Regions from separate parts of the Enterobacter sp. CP102 genome, predicted to be linked through region 1. Evidence: riboswitches for the same ligand, from Rfam matches in the RefSeq annotation. Region 1 holds a riboswitch; each other region holds the start of a gene.
What was found. Region 1 has a riboswitch for thiamine pyrophosphate ahead of thiB (thiamine ABC transporter substrate binding subunit). Riboswitches for the same ligand answer to the same signal wherever they lie in the genome.
Positions count from the first base shown of each region.

Region 2: it holds a riboswitch for thiamine pyrophosphate, as region 1 does, so the genes downstream of both, thiC (phosphomethylpyrimidine synthase ThiC) here and thiB (thiamine ABC transporter substrate binding subunit) in region 1, are expected to answer to the same signal.
Region 3: it holds a riboswitch for thiamine pyrophosphate, as region 1 does, so the genes downstream of both, thiM (hydroxyethylthiazole kinase) here and thiB (thiamine ABC transporter substrate binding subunit) in region 1, are expected to answer to the same signal.

Region 1 covers NZ_CP104014.1:741,547-745,728, reverse strand. The annotation lists gene sgrT (glucose uptake inhibitor SgrT) at 97-249, opposite strand; gene sgrR (HTH-type transcriptional regulator SgrR) at 338-1,993, shown strand; TPP riboswitch at 2,030-2,130, shown strand; gene thiB (thiamine ABC transporter substrate binding subunit) at 2,162-3,145, shown strand; gene thiP (thiamine/thiamine pyrophosphate ABC transporter permease ThiP) at 3,121-4,182, shown strand, end outside.
Region 2 covers NZ_CP104014.1:231,243-235,424, forward strand. The annotation lists gene thiE (thiamine phosphate synthase) at 1-190, opposite strand, end outside; gene thiC (phosphomethylpyrimidine synthase ThiC) at 190-2,085, opposite strand; TPP riboswitch at 2,164-2,277, opposite strand; gene rsd (sigma D regulator) at 2,332-2,829, opposite strand; gene nudC (NAD(+) diphosphatase) at 2,925-3,698, shown strand; gene hemE (uroporphyrinogen decarboxylase) at 3,739-4,182, shown strand, end outside.
Region 3 covers NZ_CP104014.1:3,061,532-3,065,713, forward strand. The annotation lists gene N1249_RS14485 (GntR family transcriptional regulator) at 1-57, opposite strand, end outside; gene thiD (bifunctional hydroxymethylpyrimidine kinase/phosphomethylpyrimidine kinase) at 99-899, opposite strand; gene thiM (hydroxyethylthiazole kinase) at 896-1,666, opposite strand; TPP riboswitch at 1,702-1,798, opposite strand; gene N1249_RS14500 (hypothetical protein) at 2,393-2,854, shown strand; gene N1249_RS14505 (diaminobutyrate--2-oxoglutarate transaminase) at 3,168-4,182, shown strand, end outside.

The sequences.
Region 1 (4,182 bases):
TTAAATTGGGTGAAATAGTAAACGAAAAAAGCCAGCAAAAACATTTTGCTGGCGGGTGATTAGCACCAATACTCAGTCACACATGATCGAGGCGAGTTAGCGAGAAGAGGTCGATTTCGTAACGTCCCACTGCATCAATTCTTCCAAAATTTTCAGCCGTTGCTCTGCACACTGGCGGGCCAGCCAGGACACTCCCTTTGTCGCTGAAAAATACTGCTGATAAAACTGACGTGCGGTAGACCTCTTCATAATTTACCTCCTCGCTTCATCGGGAAGAATTATTGGCTTAATATAGGGATAAATAAATTGCTGATTTTTTGTCAGGAGTTCCCCTTTTATGCCTTCTGGTCGTCTGCAACAACAATTTATCCGCCTCTGGCAATGCTGCGAAGGGCAATCCCAGGACACCACGCTGAATGAGCTGGCCGATTTACTGAACTGCTCTCGCCGCCATATGCGTACCCTGCTCAACACCATGCAGCAGCAGGGCTGGCTAAACTGGGAAGCAGAGGCCGGGCGCGGTAAACGTTCACGTCTGACCTTCCTCTACACCGGCCTTGCGCTGCAACAACAACGCGCGGAAGACCTGCTGGAGCAGGACCGAATCGATCAGCTGGTGCAACTGGTGGGCGACAAGGCAGCCGTACGTCAGATGCTGGTGTCACATCTCGGGCGGAGCTTTCGCCAGGGGCGGCATATTCTGCGGGTACTCTACTATCGGCCAATGAAAAATCTGTTACCCGGTACGGCGTTACGGCGTTCAGAAACCCACATGGCGCGACAAATCTTCAGCGGCCTGACGCGCATAAATGAGGAAAACGGGGAACTGGAAGCGGATATCGCTCACCACTGGCAGCAACTCTCCCCCCTCCACTGGCGCTTTTTTTTACGCCCCGGCATCCATTTCCACCACGGTCGTGAGCTGGAAATGGCCGATGTCATCGCGTCGCTGGAACGCGCCCGTAAGCTTCCGCTCTACTCACACATCATCCACATCCATTCGCCGACCGCCTGGACGCTGGATATTGAGCTGTCGCAGCCAGACAAATGGCTTCCCTGGCTTCTGGGCTATGTGCCGTCGATGATCTTGCCTGGCGAATGGAGTTCCCTGAATAATTTTGCCAGCCAGCCGATTGGTACCGGGCCTTACGCCGTTTCACGCAATAATAATAACCAGCTTAAGATCCGCGCTTTTGATGACTATTTTGGTTACCGGGCGCTGATCGACGAAGTGAACGTCTGGGTATTGCCAGATATCAGCGAAGAGCTCAGCGTCGGCCTGACGCTCGAAGGCCCCACCACAGGTGAGAAAGCGGTCGAAAGCCGTCTTGAAGAGGGCTGCTACTATCTGCTGTTTGATAGCCGCACCCATCGCGGAGCCAATCAGGAAGTTCGTCAGTGGATAAGCCATGTGCTTGCCCCTTCCAACCTGATTTACCACGCGGAAGAGCAGTATCAGACCTACTGGTTCCCGGCGTATGGGCTGTTGCCACGCTGGCACCATGCGCGCCCGGTGCAATGCGAAAAACCCGCCGGGCTGGAGTCCATCACCCTGACCTTCTATCGCGAACACGTAGAGCATCGCTTTATTGCCCGAATCATGACGAAACTGCTGGCAGCCGTAGGGGTGACGCTGGAGATCCAGGAAGTTGATTATGATGAGTGGCACCGCGGCGATGCGGTGAGCGACATCTGGCTGAACAGCGCAAACTTCACCCTGCCGCTCGATTTCTCGCTCTTTTCGCACCTGTATGAGGTGCCGTTGATCCAGCACTGTATCGACCGGGACTGGCAGCAAGACGCCGCCCAGTGGCGCGCAGGTGAGATGAATCTGGCCTCGTGGTGCCAGCAATTACTGGCGCAGCAGAACATCGTGCCGTTGATCCACCACTGGCTGATGATTCAGGGGCAGCGCAGTATGCGCGGCTTACGCATGAACACGCTGGGCTGGTTTGACTTTAAATCAGCGTGGTTTGCGCCCCCTGAGCCATAACACTTTCGTAATATTCACCAAATCATTACAATACCGCCGTTCTCAACGGGGTGCTGCATCACTGATGTGCGCTGAGATAATACCCGTCGAACCTGATCCGGATAACGCCGGCGAAGGGATTTGAGGCTGTCGCTCAAAATCCTTTGCCACTCAACTATGAGGTGCAAAGTGGTAAAAAAAGTTCTTCCTCTGCTGGTGCTGTTTGCACTGCCTGCTGCTGCTAAGCCTGTTCTGACAGTCTACACCTACGACTCTTTCTCGGCCGACTGGGGCCCGGGCCCAGTGGTAAAAAAAGCCTTTGAAGCCGACTGTAACTGCGAGCTGAAATTTGTCGCGCTGGAAGATGGCGTTTCGCTGCTTAACCGTCTGCGTATGGAAGGGAAAAACAGCAAAGCCGACGTGGTGCTTGGCCTTGATAACAACCTGCTGGACGCCGCCACGCAAACGAAGCTGTTTGCCAAAAGCGGCGTAGCAACCGATGCCGTCAGCGTCCCTGGCGGCTGGAAAAACGACACCTTCGTTCCCTTTGATTACGGCTACTTTGCCTTTGTTTATGACAAAAACAAGCTGAAGAACCCGCCAAAAAGCCTGAAAGAGCTGGTTGAAAGCGATCAGAAATGGCGCGTGATTTACGAAGATCCGCGCACCAGTACCCCGGGTCTTGGCCTGCTGCTGTGGATGCAAAAAGTCTATGGCGATAAAGCACCGGAAGCCTGGCAGAAACTGGCCGCGAAAACCGTCACCGTCACGAAGGGCTGGAGTGAAGCCTATGGTCTGTTCCTGAAAGGGGAAAGCGACCTGGTGCTGAGCTATACCACCTCTCCGGCTTACCACATTATTGCCGAGAAGAAAGACAATTACGCGGCAGCAAACTTTGCTGAAGGCCACTACTTGCAGGTGGAAGTGGCAGCACGTACCGCCGCCAGCAAGCAGCCAGAACTGGCAGAGAAGTTCCTGAAATTTATGGTTTCTCCTGCGTTCCAGAATGCTATCCCGACAGGCAACTGGATGTATCCGGTCACCAGCGTTGCGCTACCGGCAGGTTTTGATCAGCTTTCTAAACCGCAAACCTCACTGGAGTTTACGCCGCAGCAGGTTGCTGCACAGCGTGCAGCATGGGTAAGTGAATGGCAACGCGCCGTCAGCCGTTAATTGCAGGCTGGTTACTCCCCGGGCTGCTCGCCGCCATCCTGATGGTTGCGGTAAGTCTGGGGGCATTTCTTGCGTTATGGTTAAACGCGCCAGAGAGCGATCTGCTCTCTCTCTGGCACGATAGCTATCTCTGGCACATCATTCGTTTCTCTTTCTGGCAGGCGTTTCTCTCGGCGTTATTATCGGTTATTCCCGCCATTTTTCTGGCACGAGCACTTTACCGAAGACGATTTCCCGGCAGACAGGCATTGCTGCGACTGTGCGCCATGACGCTGATCCTGCCCGTGCTGGTCGCCGTTTTCGGTATTCTCAGCGTCTATGGCCGTCAGGGCTGGCTGGCCTCGCTCTTTACCCTGCTGGGCCTGGAGTGGACCTTCTCCCCATATGGGCTGAAAGGCATTCTGCTGGCGCACATCTTTTTCAATATGCCGATGGCCACGCGACTCTTTTTACAGGCGCTGGAAAGCATCCCCGGTGAGCAACGCCAGCTTGCCGCCCAGTTGGATATGCGCGGGTGGTCGTTCTTCCGTTTCGTTGAATGGCCCTGGCTGCGTCGGCAAATTCCCCCGGTAGCTGCCCTGATCTTTATGCTCTGTTTTGCCAGCTTCGCGACCGTGCTCTCGCTTGGCGGCGGCCCACAGGCCACCACGATTGAGCTGGCTATCTATCAGGCCCTGAGCTACGACTACGATCCCGGGCGCGCGGCGCTACTGGCGATCGTACAGATGCTCTGCTGCCTGGTACTGGTATTACTGAGCCAGCGTCTGAGCAAAGCCATCCCGCCTGGGGCGAATCAGATTCCAGGCTGGCGCGATCCGCAGGATAGCCTGCGCAGCCGCCTCACCGATTTCACGCTGATTGCGCTGGCGCTTTTGCTTCTGCTGCCGCCACTTCTGGCGGTGGTGGTGGATGGCCTGAACCTGAATATTCTGGCCGTATTACAACAGCCGGTGCTCTGGCAGGCGACATTTACCTCATTACGAATCGCGCTGGCGGCGGGGCTGTTGTGCGTTATCCTGACCATGATGTTGCTCTGG
Region 2 (4,182 bases), 510 kb from region 1:
CGTCATAACGACGCCCCAGTTCAATGGCAGCGACCACATCGGCCTCCACCTCTTCATCACGTTTATCTTTGATGCGCAGCTGGATGGTGCGAACGCCTGCCTCCAGCAGGCGTGCAATCCACGCAACGCTATCCACTACCGGGTAAAGCCCTAGCCGAAAGGGAACCGGTGGAAAATCGGGCTGATACATTACGCCTCCTCTTTTTTGAGGTAGATTTCGCCGCCTTTTGCGCGGAAGTTATCAGACATGTCCGCCATACCCACTTCAATAGCCTGTGACGCCGCGTAATCACGCACTTCCTGGGTGATTTTCATGGAGCAGAATTTCGGTCCGCACATGGAGCAGAAGTGCGCCACTTTGCCGGATTCCTGCGGCAGGGTTTCGTCGTGGTAGGCGCGGGCGGTGAACGGGTCGAGCGCCAGGTTGAACTGATCTTCCCAGCGGAATTCAAAGCGTGCTTTCGACATGGCGTTATCACGGATTTGCGCGCCCGGATGGCCTTTCGCCAGATCCGCGGCGTGGGCGGCAATTTTGTAGGTGATCAGACCCTGTTTGACATCTTCTTTGTTCGGCAGGCCGAGGTGTTCTTTCGGCGTGACGTAACAGAGCATGGCGCAGCCGAACCAGCCGATCATCGCCGCGCCAATCCCGGAGGTAAAGTGGTCGTAGCCTGGCGCGATATCCGTGGTCAATGGCCCCAGCGTGTAGAACGGCGCTTCGTGGCAGTGCTCCAGCTCTTCGGTCATGTTGCGACGGATCATCTGCATAGGCACATGCCCCGGGCCTTCAATCATCACCTGCACGTCATACTCCCAGGCAATTTTGGTCAGTTCGCCCAGCGTGTGCAGTTCGGCAAACTGCGCTTCGTCGTTGGCATCCTGAATCGAGCCCGGGCGCAGGCCATCGCCCAGCGAGAGCGAAACGTCGTAGGCCGCGCAGATTTCGCAAATCTCGCGGAAGTGCTGATACAGGAAGTTTTCCTGATGGTGCGACAGGCACCATTTGGCCATGATTGAACCGCCGCGCGAGACAATCCCGGTCAGGCGTTTGGCTGTCATCGGCACGTAGCGCAGCAGCACACCGGCGTGGATGGTGAAATAGTCCACACCCTGTTCAGCCTGCTCCAGCAGCGTATCGCGGAAAGCTTCCCAGGTGAGGTTCTCGGCGATGCCGTTTACTTTTTCCAGCGCCTGATAAATGGGCACCGTACCAATCGGCACCGGGCTGTTACGCAGGATCCACTCGCGGGTTTCGTGGATGTAACGCCCGGTTGAGAGGTCCATCACCGTGTCTGCGCCCCAGCGGGTAGACCAGACCAGTTTTTCCACCTCTTCTTCGATGGAAGAGGTCACCGCCGAGTTACCAATGTTGGCGTTGACCTTCACCAGGAAGTTACGCCCGATGATCATTGGCTCGGATTCAGGGTGGTTGATGTTCGCAGGGATAATGGCGCGCCCGGCGGCCACTTCGTCACGCACAAATTCCGGGGTGATGTTTTCCGGCAGACGCGCACCGAAACCTTCCCCAGGATGCTGATGGCGCAACACTTCACCACGAATACGTTCACGGCCCATATTTTCGCGGATGGCGATGAACTCCATTTCCGGTGTGACGATACCCCGGCGGGCATAGTGCAGCTGGGTTACGCATTTGCCCGCAGTGGCGCGTTTCGGGGTCAGCAGGCCGGCGAAACGCAGCTCGTCCAGGCCGTCGTCGGCCAGGCGCTCTTTGGTATACGCGGAGCTTTGCTCGTTGAGTTCTTCGCTGTCATTACGGGCGTCAATCCACGGCTGACGCAGCTTTGCCAGACCGTGCTGAACGTTGATCGCAATCTCAGGGTCGCCATACGGGCCAGAGGTGTCATACACCGGGATCGCTTCGTTATCTTCAAACTGCGGATCTTCTTTGCTGCCACCAATCAGCGTTGGGCTAAGCTGGATTTCACGCATCGGGACGCGAATATCCGCCTGAGAGCCGGTAATGTAAATGCGTTTTGAGTTCGGGAAAGCGGTGCCTTCCAGGGTGTCGATGAAGTGTTGTGCTTGTGCGCGTTGTTCGCGACGGGTCAGTTTAGTGGTAGACATAGCTCATTCCAAAAGTGAAGGACATGGCTTGTCAGACGACGGATGAAGCAAGAGGAGATCGCCCGGGGGCGATACAACAGCAGTGTGACTCTTGTTCCCTTCGCAGGTATTAGCCTGATCAGGTTCCGCGGATCCCGAATTAACGGTCTCAGCCCGCGTTTTTGCAAACGCTGGGCACTCCGACAAGAAAAATCCCCCTCGTGAGAGGGGCGAATGTTTGTAAACTACTCGTTAACGATTAAGAACTCAAGCAGGGCGCGCGACGTTCTCTTCGTTGCTGATGTTCAAATCATTATCCAGCGCCAGGGCGATCAGCTTGTCTTCCAGCGTGAATCGCTCTTCCAGAGCCTCGCCAAGATCGGACAGCGCCCGCTGGAACTCAAGATAGTTATCGTGATCGATAGCGTTCTCAAGCGTGGAATCGTAGTAGTCCATGATCTGCTGGGTGTTGGCTTCCAGCAGCGGATAGAGTTTGCTGGCCGCTAAATACGGCGTTGTCCCTTCCATTTCGCGGATAATGCGTTCATAAATATTGAAATGGCCGTCGGACAGATAGTCGACCAGGCCCTGACAAAAATCATCCAGCGCTTTTTCGTTGAGGCGCATGTACGATTCTTTGCCAGGCTTAATGCCGACCAGATTGTAATAAGCCACGAGCAGATGCTTGCGTACATGTAGCCAGCGATCCACCAGTTTGTTACTTCCTCCAACGCGCTCTGTCAGGCTTTCCAGCTGGTTTAACATGTTCGACTCCACAAGGTTTAGAATTGAATCTGCTTATCCAAAATGTAACCACGATGCTAACAACATGTCAGTGAAGCGAAGGTAGTGCAATAGATATGGATCGTATTATTGAAAAATCAGATCTCGGTTGGTGGTTAGTCTGTCACGAACAAAAATTATGGTTGCCCGCTGGGGAATTACCCTATGGCGCGGCAGAAAAATTCGATCTTGTGGGCCAGCCTGCACTGAGGATCGGCGAGTGGCAGGGCGATCCGGTGTGGATGATCCTGCAGGCTCGCCGTCAGGATATGGGATCGGTTCGTCAGGTACTCGATCTTGATGTTGGGCTGTTCCAGCTGGCTGGCCGCGGTGTGCAGCTGGCGGAGTTTTACCGCTCGCATAAATACTGCGGCTATTGCGGCCATACCATGCATCCGAGCAAAACCGAATGGGCGATGCTGTGCAGCCACTGCCGGGAACGCTACTACCCGCAAATCGCGCCGTGCATCATCGTTGCTATTCGCCGGGAAGACTCTATCCTGCTGGCGCAACACACCCGTCATCGCAATGGTGTGCATACCGTGTTAGCCGGATTCGTTGAAGTGGGTGAGACGCTGGAGCAGGCTGTGGCACGGGAGGTTATGGAAGAGAGCGGCATTAAGGTGAAAAACCTGCGCTATGTTACTTCACAACCGTGGCCGTTCCCGCAATCACTGATGACCGCCTTTATGGCCGAATACGACAGCGGCGAGATTGTTATCGACCAGAAAGAGCTGCTGGAGGCGAACTGGTATCGTTACGACGATTTACCGCTGTTACCGCCGCCGGGCACCGTGGCGCGCCGGCTGATTGAAGATACCGTCGCAATGTGTCGGGCTGATGCTGAGTGACATGTTACACTGAGGCCATGACGCTTAAGGAACTGCAAAAATGACCGAACTGAAGAACGATCGTTATCTGCGTGCGCTGCTGCGCCAGCCCGTTGATGTCACTCCGGTGTGGATGATGCGCCAGGCTGGCCGCTATCTCCCGGAGTACAAAGCCACCCGTGCCCAGGCGGGGGATTTTATGTCGCTGTGCAAAAACGCGGAACTGGCGTGTGAAGTGACGCTCCAGCCGCTGCGACGTTATCCACTGGATGCAGCGATCCTCTTTTCGGACATTCTGACTATCCCTGATGCCATGGGGCTTGGGCTGTATTTCGAAACCGGCGAAGGCCCGCGTTTCACCTCTCCGATTAAGAGCAAAGCCGACGTCGATAAGCTGCCGATCCCTGACCCTGAGGGTGAGCTGGGCTACGTGATGAATGCGGTACGCACTATCCGCCGTGAGCTGAAAGGCGAAGTGCCGCTGATTGGCTTCTCTGGCAGCCCG
Region 3 (4,182 bases), 2.3 Mb from region 1:
CGGCGCGGCGATCCGTTCGTTAAGCTGCTCGATTAACCGGGTATGCGCTTGTTCCATCTGTGTTTTCTCAGGCGTGGTGTTTACTGCCAGTATACGGCTTACCACCATGCATGAAAATGATGAACCGGCCCAATACCGTGACCCACTTCCAGAGTATCGGCTTTTGCCAGCGCCGCAGAGAGCCAGGTTTTGGCTTCCTGCACCGTATCTGCCCAGGAATTATGTCGCGGGCGCAGCGCCGCCAGCGCCGCCGAGAGCGTACAGCCCGTACCGTGCGTGTTTTTGGTCTGCACCCGCGGCGCGGTAAAACGCATTTCCCCGTCGCGGGTAAAGAGCCAGTCCGGGCTTTCAACATCATCGAGATGGCCGCCTTTCATCAGTACCGCGCCGCAGCCCATGGCCAGCAGCGCGCTGCCCTGCTCTTTCATTTCGCGTTCATTACGCGCGTGCGGCGCATCCAGCAGCGCTGCGGCTTCTGGCAGGTTTGGCGTGATCAGCGCCACCTGCGGCAGCAGTTTTTGTCGCAGCGTCTCGACAGCAGAAACAGGCAGCAACGGATCGCCGCTTTTGGCCAGCATCACGGTATCAAGCACCACGTTTTGTATCTGGTAACGTTTAAGCCGCTCAGCCACCGCTTCAACAATATCTGTCTCCGCCAGCATCCCGATTTTTGTGGTGTCGATGCGCACATCGCTGAACACCGAGTCCAGCTGTGCTGCGACAAAATCAGGCTCAATGCGATAAACCGACTGCACGCCACGCGTGTTTTGCGCCACCAGAGCAGTGATCACCGAGCAGCCATAGGCCCCCAGCGCCGAGAAGGTTTTCAGATCGGCCTGAATACCCGCGCCGCCGCTTGGGTCAGTGCCGGCAATGGTCAGTGCATTAATCCGCTTCATGCCTGTTCCTCCAGGGTGTAAAGCGCATCGAGAAACGCACTGGCAAAGCTGCCGGGACCGCGGGAATGTTGAATGGCGACCGTTCCTGCGCGCTTCATAAACCCACAGGCTGCTGCCACGTTATCCAGCCGGTCACCCGGCAATGAACAGCTGGCAGCCACCACCGCCGAAAGCGCGCATCCGGTTCCCACAACGCGTGTCATCAGCGGATCACCCCCTGTAACCGTATGGGTTCGCAGCCCGTCAGTGACGTAATCGACTTCCCCTGTGACCGCCACGATGGCGTTGGTCTGTCGCGCCAGCGCCTGCGCCGCGGGCAGTGCGCTTGCGGCCGTATCGGTGGTATCAACGCCACGGCCACCGGCGCTCATTCCGGCAAGCGCCAGAATTTCCGAGGCATTACCGCGAATAGCAGCAGGTTTGAGCGCGAGGATTTGATGGCAAAAACGGGTGCGGAACGTGAGCGCGCCGACCGCAACCGGATCCAGCGTCCAGGGTTTACCTGCGGCAACGGCACTCTCTATCGCCCGGCGCATCGACTGCGCGCGCGGGGCGGTCAGTGTGCCGACATTAATCAGCAGCGCGTCTGCAAAGGCGGCGAACTGTTCAGCTTCTTCCTCTTCAATGACCATCGCCGGAGAGGCGCCAAGCGCCAGCAGCACATTAGCGGTAAAGGTTTGCACGACATCGTTGGTCATGCAGTGCGTGAGCGGGGAACGGGTTCGGAACTGATGTAAAACGTGTAAGTCGAGCAGGTCAGGCTGCATGATTTCGCTCCTGCCTTGCGTGAAGAAGCGATGACCGGGAAGGCATCTGACTTCCCTACGCTGGCATTATCCAGATCAGGTAATACGGGTATTTCTCAGCCTTCACAAAGAAGGGCACCCCGAGTCAAATTACACAAAATGCTGTAACAGGGGCAGACTAAGGTAAGCGACACGTAATAGCAAGCCCTGTCCCTTTCGGCTCCCTCAGTGATACCAACGCTAAACAATCAAATTTTTATCCATTATTTTTTGCTGCAACTATATTTAAATGCATACATTTAATGTTATTGATTTATGAGTAATTAAACGTTCAGCCTGATTTACCCCGCTTGTACGCCACTCACCAATACCCATCAAAAACAACATGTTATGGATGTAGCATTTATATAATCATGGGCTTATCTAATAGTGACAAAGGTGATCTACATCAAAATGGAGACCGTCCTGATATTGGATAGTTGTCCTCCGTTATCAGTGTTGCTACTAAAGAAACACACACTCAAACAGGTTCTACGATAATTTATAATATTTACGACGTTCCTTACTCGTCATATTGATATTAATTCGATGAAATTAATCATATATAGCGCAATAGTGTCTTTATGCCTGGTTGCGACGGGCATTTTTATTGGCGTGATTTATTTTACGCAAATAAACCAGTGCTTATAGCGGCCAGGTAAATAAACGAATTGATTCTGTGTCGTTTTCAATAATCAAGGTCATATAATGAAAAAGTTAGTGATGATAGCCGTGACCCTTTCAACGCTGGCGGGTTGTACAACCCAGGCGGATCGGATGGCGAAATGCGAAGCGCAGGGCATCAGCCGCGATACCTGCTACCTTGCCGAGCAAAACCGGACGGCAGCGGTAAACGCAGCGGCTGAAAAGCAAGCGATGGAGAATGCCGCCGCAGCAGTACAACATGCGCAAGAAGCTAAGGTCCACGATCCCCTGCGTGAAGCGTCGTTTTCCTCGAACGAACTGAATGCCACTCTTTCGAATGGCTTTTTTAGCGCAACGGTAAATGGTAAAAAAGCGACCGTTAAACGCCTGAATGCTAATTTTTATGAAATACATGGTAACGGATTTGTTATATCCATTAGCCTTGATGAGAACGGTATTACGGATGCTTCGTGGAATAAAGCCAAAGGACGCGAGCACGGACTTTTGCAGGTGACACAGAAATAACGAAGCGGAGGAGGCATTAAGCCTCCTTTTCCGGCAAAAAAAGGCACGATTTGTAACACTCTATCCCCGACTTTTACAGTCACGACGAAGTCAGCGTAACATGCTGTTTTTATTAATCAGAATTCACTACTTTCTTTCTCAAAACGAGGATATTCCTCCCCCTGAGCGCCATGTAACAAAACAGTAAACAAATTAACCATTGAGCCCCGTGGCAAAAGGCTCTATATTGGCGGCGTTTTTTCCAGGCCCCCATCTGTTTTTTAACTTTTTATTCAATCGTGGCGCATAACGAAGCTGCGGTTGTAGGAGTGATATGATGACGGATAAAGTCCGTATTGACACCGTAGATGCCCATAAAAGCAACGAAACCTATCTGGCCCGTCAGGCCGAGTTTGAATCTAACGTCAGGAGTTATCCGCGCAAGCTGCCTTTAGCTATCACTAAAGCAGACGGCGTGTGGATCACCGATGCAGATAATAAAGAATACCTTGACTGTTTAGCAGGCGCAGGCACCCTTGCGCTTGGCCATAACCACCCTGATGTGCTGAAAAGCATCCAAAATGTCATTACCAGCGGCTTGCCGTTACATACATTGGATCTGACTACGCCGTTGAAAGACGCGTTCTCCGAATATCTGCTGTCTCTGCTGCCTGGTCAGGGCAAAGAGTATTGCCTGCAGTTCACCGGCCCATCTGGCGCCGATGCTGTTGAAGCAGCACTGAAACTGGCGAAAAAAGTCACCGGCCGTAGCGGTATCATCAGCTTCTCTGGTGGTTACCACGGTATGACCCACGGCGCACTGTCCGTGACCGGCAACCTGTCTCCGAAAGAAGCGGTTGACGGCATGATGCCAGAAGTTCAGTTCATGCCTTACCCGCACCAGTACCGTTGCCCACTGGGTATCGGCGGTGAAGCGGGCGTGAAAGCGCTAACTTACTACTTCGATAACCTGATCAACGATGTAGAAAGCGGCGTGCGCAAACCTGCTGCCGTTATTCTGGAAGCGGTTCAGGGCGAAGGCGGCGTGAACCCGGCTCCGGCTGAGTGGTTGCAGCGCATCCGTAAAGTGACTCAGGAACACGGAATTCTGCTGATCCTCGACGAAGTTCAGGCAGGCTTTGCCCGTACCGGTAAATTCTTCGCCTTCGAACACGCAGGCATCGAGCCAGACATCATCGTGATGTCCAAAGCTGTAGGTGGCGGTCTGCCACTGGCCGTGCTCGGTATCAAAAAGCAGTTCGACGCATGGGCTCCAGGTCACCACACCGGTACTTTCCGCGGCAACCAGCTGGCGATGGCAACCGGTCTGACGACGCTGAAAATCCTCA